3 regions of the Metapseudomonas furukawaii genome follow, and region 2 is predicted to be linked to each of the others. Evidence: riboswitches for the same ligand, from Rfam matches in the RefSeq annotation. Region 2 holds a riboswitch; each other region holds the start of a gene.

Region 1 (2,258 bases), 150 kb from region 2:
TCGTGATCGTGGTGGGTGGGGCGGCTGTCGATGTGCGCCTCGGCCTCGGCGTTCAGGCCCAGCAGCACGTCCAGCGGCAGCTTGCCGGACGCGGCTTCCACCACCTTCACCGCCGGCGGCAGCTCTTCGCTGACTTCGGCGCGCACGGCGGCCAGGGTCTCGGCATCCAGCAGGTCGCTCTTGTTGAGGATCACCAGGTCGGCGCTGGCCAGCTGGTCCTCGAAAAGTTCGTGCAGGGGCGATTCGTGGTCGAGGTTCGGGTCCTGCTTGCGCTGTTCGTCCACCTGGTCGGGGAAGGCGGCGAAGGTGCCGGCGGCCACGGCGGGGCTGTCGACCACGGTGATCACCGCGTCCACGGTGCAGGCGTTGCGGATCTCGGGCCACTGGAAGGCCTGCACCAGCGGCTTGGGCAGGGCCAGGCCGGAGGTCTCGATGAGGATCTGGTCGAGGTCGCCACGGCGCGCCACCAGCTCGCGCATGACCGGGAAGAACTCCTCCTGCACGGTGCAGCACAGGCAGCCGTTGGCCAGTTCGAAGACGCGGCCTACGGCTTCTTCCTCGCTGCAGCCGATGCTGCATTGCTTGAGGATGTCGCCGTCGATGCCCAGTTCGCCGAATTCGTTGACGATCACCGCGATGCGGCGACCCTGGGCGTTGTCCAGCATATGGCGGAGCAGGGTGGTCTTACCGGCGCCGAGGAAGCCGGTGACGATGGTGACGGGGAGCTTGGCCAGGGTTTTCATGCGCGCCTCTCAGGTGCTCTATGGCGGGCATGACGAATGCGGCGGGCAAGGGCCCGCGCCGGGAATTCGCCACCGGATCACCCCGCCCGGTTGTCTGGAATCTGTGCGAGGCAGGTCTCCTGGCTCACAGCCTGGCGCGGGGCGCCGCCGGGTCCGCCTTCCCGCCCGTGGGGCAGTGGCTGTGGACAGGGCATCGGCTGTTTACAGTTGCGGGGGCAGCCGTGGCTTGGACCACGTTCCCTCTTAGCTCCAGCCTTCGCTGGAGAACCTCGAAAGGACGGAAGGCTACGCAGGGCCCGGCCGGCGGTCAATCGCGTCGGTTGACGCCTTGTCGGGCCCGTGCTGTCCTTGCGCGGATTTTTCCCGACCGGTCGCCTGCCACGCCATGAATCGCGCTGCTCCCCCCATGACGCCGCTTTCGCTGGTGGCCGGTTTCGGCTGCCGCCAGGGCTGCACGGCGGCGGAGCTGGGGGCGTTGCTGGAGGCCTGCCTGGCCGAGGCCGGGGTGCCGGCGGCGAGCCTGGCGGCGCTGGCGACCCGGGAGGACCGCGCCCTTGAGCCGGGCCTGCGGGCGCTGGCGGCGGAGCGGAACCTGCCGTTGCAGGGCGTTGCCCCCGAGGTGCTGAACGCCCTGGAGGCCCGCCTGAACCAGCCGTCCGAGCGGGTCCGCGCCCTGGCCGGCAGTGCGGGGGTGGCCGAGGCGGCGGCCCTGGCGCTGGCCGATCGACTGGGGCAGGGGCCGGCGTGGCTGGTGCTCGATAAACGCCGCAGCGCCCGCGCCACCTGTGCGCTGGCCTGCATCCACCTGGAGGCCCAACGGCCATGACGGTCTATTTCATCGGCGCCGGCCCCGGCGATCCGGAACTCATCACGGTCAAGGGCCAGCGGCTGATCCGCAGCTGCCCGGTGATCCTCTACGCCGGCTCGCTGGTGCCGGAGGCGGTGCTGGAGGGGCACCGGGCGGAGCGGGTGGTGAACACCGCCGAGCTGCACCTGGAGCAGATCGTCGCGCTGCTGGCCGAGGCCCATGCCCGGGGCCAGGACGTGGCGCGGGTGCATTCGGGCGATCCGTCGCTGTACGGCGCCATCGGTGAGCAGATCCGTCACCTGCGCGAGCGGGGTATTCCCTACGAGATCGTTCCGGGCGTGACGGCCACGGCGGCCTGTGCGGCGCTGCTGGGCTGCGAGCTGACGCTGCCGGAGGTGTCGCAGACGCTGATCCTCACCCGCCACGCCAGCAAGACGCGAATGCCCGAGGGCGAGTCCCTGGGGGACCTGGCCCGTCACCGGGCGACCCTGGCGATCCACCTGGGGGTGAGCCGGATCGAGGAGATCGTCGCCGAGCTGCTGCCGCACTACGGCCCGGCCTGCCCGGTGGCGGTGATCCACCGGGCGAGCTGGCCGGACCAGGCCCAGGTCACCGGCACCCTCGCCGACATCGCCGAAAAGGTGCAGGCCGTGGGCTTCCGGCGGACCGCGCTGATCCTGGTGGGCGAGGTGCTGGCGGCCGAGGGC
Region 2 (2,258 bases):
GCGAGGCGGTCGACGGCCTCCTCGGCGGTGGCGGCAACGACGAATTCGCTGAACGATGGACTGCTCACGGTCTGCTTCCTGGCAGGGGACTCGGCCCTATCTTGCGCCATGCAAACGCGGCGCGACCAGCCTGGAAGGCGACGAAAAACGCGAAGTGCCCGGCGGCCTGGCCGCCGGGCGGAATCGTCAGGCCGGCTGGTGCAGGCGGACGTTGAACAGCGGGCCCTGGCTGTAGCGGGTCAGGGACTTGGCGGCGGCCAGCACGCCGAGGTCGATCAGCGGTTCCACCAGCACCACGCTCATGTAGGCGAGGCCGAAGCTGCCCACGGACGCCAGGTTCTCGGCGCTGAAGCCGTGGCCGTAGAAGGCCCAGAAGGCGACCCAGGCGACGATGCCGCCCTGGTAGGCGGTGGACAGCGCCAGGGCCTGCTTGTAGGAGGTGTCCACATAGGCGGTACGCGCGGGAATGATGCGCCTGGCCAGTTCATGGATGCCCCAGAGCGGCACCAGCAGGGTGGTCACGTTCATGCCGTACTGCGGCAGGTCGAAGGGCGCGAAGAACAGGCCCTGGATCAACAGGCCGGCGGCCAGGCCGATGGCGGTGGCGCCGGCGCCGAACATCAGCAGCAGGGTGGAGCCGAGGATCAGGTGAACCTCCGAGACGCCCACCGGATGGTGCGGCAGGACCTCGAAGAAACCGAACACCAGGGCGGTGGTGAGCAGGCTGCGCAGCGCCAGGGCGGCGACGCCGCCGTTCTCGCGCACCGCGTCACGGGCGAGTTTCGCCGTCAGGCCGAGACCGGCCACGGCAGTTGCATAGCTGAGGAAGAGCTTGGCGCCTTCGACGACGCCGGGTTCGATGTGCATATCGGTTCCTTTCCGCGCCCACCGCGCGGTGACCTGATGAGTTGGGGGCTGGGCCCGGTGACGATGGCAGGTCTCCTGGCTCGCGGCTTGGTACTTCGCCCGCCTTCCCGGCCGGCTGGCCAGTGGCATGTTGGGCATCGTGCGCCGCTTACAGTTGCGGGGGCAGCCAGGGAATCGGCCCTTGCGAGGCCTCACCCTGTTCCCTTTTCACCGACCTCGGGGGTCGGAACCATCGGCGGCAACATTAACGTCGCGGCTGCACAAAGAACAGCGGAATCGCCCGGGAACCAGCCGGCATGGACTCAAACCAGGTGCGGCGTGCTGCGGGCCAGCAGCGCCTCGACATCGACTCCCCGTGGCAGGGTGCCGTAGACGCGGCCGTGCCCCTCCAGCCGGCTGGCGATGAAGACATCGGATACCGTGGCGTTTCCGGCCTCCAGCAGCAGCTTGGCCTGCAGCGCCACGGCCACGTCCTCGGTCAGTTGGCGGGCGCGGTACTGGATGTCGCCGGTGTCGGCGAAGCCCTGCTTCAGCTTGCCGATGAAGCCCGCCAGGCGCGCATCGCCGTGGCCGTCGCCGAGTTCGGCGAACAGCGCGTCGAGTACGCCGGGCTCCTTGGACAGGGCCCGCAGCACGTCCAGGCACTGCACGTTGCCCGACCCTTCCCAGGTGGAGTTGACCGGGGCTTCGCGGTAGAGGCGTGGCAGGATGCTGTCCTCGACGTAGCCGGCGCCGCCCAGGCACTCGGCGGCCTCGTTGATCATCGCGGGGGCGCGCTTGCAGATCCAGTACTTGCCCACCGCCGTCACCAGGCGGGCGAACCTGTCCTCCTGCTCGTCATGGGCGTTGTCCAGGGCCCGGCCCATGCGCAGGGTCAGGGCCAGGGCGGCCTCGCTTTCCAGCGCGAGGTCGGCCAGGACGTTCTGCATCAGGGGCTGTTCGGCCAGCACGCGGCCGCCGACCTTGCGGTGGGCGCAATGGTGGGCGGCCTGGGTCAGGGCCTGACGCATGAGGGCGCTGGAGCCGATCATGCAGTCGAAGCGGGTCAGCGCGACCATTTCGATGATGGTGGGCACGCCGCGCCCTTCTTCCCCCACCATCCAGGCCAGGGCGCCGCGGTACTCCACTTCGCTGGAGGCATTGGACCAGTTGCCCAGCTTGTTCTTCAGGCGCTGGATGTAGAACTCATTGCGGCGGCCATCCGGGCGGTGCCGGGGCAGGAGGAAGCAGGACAGGCCCTTGTCGGTGTAGGCCAGGGTCAGGAAGGCGTCGCACATGGGGGCCGAGCAGAACCATTTGTGGCCCACCAGTTCATAGGCCTGCCCCGGCCCGGGGATCCCCACCGGATGGGCGCGGGTGGTGTTGGCGCGGACATCGGTGCCGCCCTGCTT
Region 3 (2,258 bases), 2.8 Mb from region 2:
AGCCGAGGGTCAGTACATGCCCCTCGGCCAGGGTGACGTCGTTGAGCCAGGATGCACTGTCGCGCTTGGAGTCGAAGCGAGCATCGAACTGGCCATCCACTTCGCTGCGGGACCTGTCCTCGCTGCGACCGGCCTGCAGGGTGACGTCCCACGCCTCGAGCGGACTGAAGCGCGCCCGGCCGCCCGTGACCGACTGGCGGTTGTCGGCATTGGCATCGTGCCCCCCCAGGGGATGGAAGAAGCCGAAGCGGTCGATATCGTCGTAGTCGTTATGCGCCCTGGCACGCATCAGGGTGCCGTCCAGCTCCAGTCCGTTGTCGAAACGGAGTCCCGCCCGCAGGGTGCCGGACAGATTGCGATAGCCGTCGGCGTCCGGCTCGTAGTAATTGCTCCCCTGGCGACGGGAGTTGATGCCATCGGTGTCCTGGCTGCTGACGCCCAGGTTGTACCAGGCCTTGTCGTCGCCACCGGCCACGCCGGCGCTGCCTTCATAGCTGTCGTGAGTACCGTAGCCGGCGGAGAACCAGGGTTTGGCACGACCATCGCCACCGCCCTTGCGGGTGAAGATCTGGATTACGCCACCGATGGCTTCCGAGCCATAGAGGCTGGAGCGCGGACCACGAACCACTTCGATGCGCTCGATCAGCTCCACCGGAAGGTCCTGGAAGGCTGTCAGGCCGGCGCTGACCGACCCCACCTTGACCCCGTCGATCAGCACCAGGACGTGGTCGGACTCGGCGCCACGCATGAACAAGGTGGTGTTCTTGCCCGGGCCGCCATTGTTGCTCAGGGTCACCCCCGGCACCCTGCGCAGCAGCTCGGGCACCGACCGGGCCTGGCTCCGCTCGATCTCCTCACGATCGATCACCGTGGTCGCGGCCAGGCTGGCCCTGACCGGCCGTTCGCTGCGGGTGGCGGTGACCACCTGTTCGTCCAGGGTCAGGGGCGCGGCGGCCAGGAAGCTGGAAAGGGATGTGCCGCCCAGCAGCGCAAAGGCCGCGGGCTTGATTAAAGGCTTGCGAATCAAGATCTGCTCTCCGTCGCGCCACCCGCGCGACATCTGTGGGGTCTGCAGGGCGGAAGGTCCGCCGTGCGCTGGTTGCACCAGGCCGGTCTCCGGGCTTGCGAGTGGAGCCTGGCTCCCCTGCCGCGCCTTCCCATGCGTGTGCACAGTGGCCGAATGCGGCTGTCGACTCGCCTACCGTTGCGGGGGCAGCGCCGGAATCTCCCATGGGGGATGGACCGGCTTCCCTGTTTCACCCCTTCGACGCAAGGTCAAGGGGCACCTGAGGCAGGCGCGAAGGGTAGAGGGTCGTCGGGACAGCGTCAATCGCACCCGCCGATCAGTGCCTCGGCGTGAATCCAGCGGGCTTGCCGGCCAGCCAGTCGACGAAGGTGCGCAGTCGCTCGTCGGCCAGGAGCGCTTCGCGGGTGTTGAAGGTGAGCGCCAGCTCCTTCTCGCTGAACAACCTGTGGATCTGGTTGTGGCAAGGGCGGCACACCCAGAGCGTGGCGGTGATGCGCTCGATGCGATCGAAGCGCTTCTGCACGTAAGGCTTGTCGTGGAGCGCCCTGGGGATCAGGTGATGGCGGGTCAGCGCGGCGGCGCGCCTGCAGAGTTCGCAAACGTCCGGCTGGGGTGGCAGGCGGATGGACTCGGCCATGGTCCTCGCTCAGCGCTTGCGGCAGAGGGTCAGGCCATCGCCCAGGGGAAGCAGGGACAGGTCGACGCGGGCGTCGTCCCGCAACGCGCGATTCAGCGCCTGGATGGCGCGGGTGTCCTCGCTTTCAGGCTCGACCTCCAGCACCCGACCGCTCCAGAGCACGTTATCGAACAGGATCAGGCCACCCGGCCGGACCAGGCGCAACGCTTCCTCCAGGTAGACGGGGTAGTTGGCCTTGTCGGCGTCGATGAACGCCAGGTCGAAGGCACCGTCTGCCAGGGTCGCCAGGGTGTCCAGGGCCGGTCCCAGGCGCAGCTCGATGCGCTCGGCCACACCGGCTTCCGCCCAGTAGCGCCGTGCGATGGCGTTGTAGTCGCCCGGCAGGTCGCAGCACAGCAGCCGGCCGTCCTCCGGCAGTTCGGCGGCCATGCAGAGGGCGCTGTAGCCGGTGAAGGTGCCCACTTCGAGGATGCGACGGGCGCCGATCAGCTTCACCAGCAATGCCAGGAACTGGCCCTGCTCGGGCGCCACCTGCCAACGCGCCATGGGCAGCGCGAGGGTTTCTTCCCTAAGGCGCGCGAGCAGGGGCGACTC

The links. A riboswitch is a leader RNA that binds a small molecule or an ion and turns the genes downstream of it on or off. The one in region 2 is predicted to bind cobalamin.
Region 1: it holds a riboswitch for cobalamin, as region 2 does, so the genes downstream of both, cobW (cobalamin biosynthesis protein CobW) here and KF707C_RS03875 (energy-coupling factor ABC transporter permease) in region 2, are expected to answer to the same signal.
Region 3: it holds a riboswitch for cobalamin, as region 2 does, so the genes downstream of both, btuB (TonB-dependent vitamin B12 receptor) here and KF707C_RS03875 (energy-coupling factor ABC transporter permease) in region 2, are expected to answer to the same signal.

The regions. Positions count from the first base shown of each region.
Region 1 is NZ_AP014862.1:684,553-686,810, forward strand. It holds gene cobW (cobalamin biosynthesis protein CobW) at 1-743, opposite strand, end outside; cobalamin riboswitch at 836-1,030, opposite strand; gene KF707C_RS03170 (cobalamin biosynthesis protein) at 1,150-1,569, shown strand; gene cobM (precorrin-4 C(11)-methyltransferase) at 1,566-2,258, shown strand, end outside.
Region 2 is NZ_AP014862.1:831,312-833,569, reverse strand. It holds gene amn (AMP nucleosidase) at 1-68, opposite strand, end outside; gene KF707C_RS03875 (energy-coupling factor ABC transporter permease) at 187-867, opposite strand; cobalamin riboswitch at 916-1,116, opposite strand; gene KF707C_RS03870 (acyl-CoA dehydrogenase family protein) at 1,170-2,258, opposite strand, start outside.
Region 3 is NZ_AP014862.1:4,250,870-4,253,127, forward strand. It holds gene btuB (TonB-dependent vitamin B12 receptor) at 1-1,024, opposite strand, end outside; cobalamin riboswitch at 1,091-1,305, opposite strand; gene KF707C_RS19595 (hypothetical protein) at 1,344-1,664, opposite strand; gene KF707C_RS19600 (O-methyltransferase) at 1,674-2,258, opposite strand, start outside.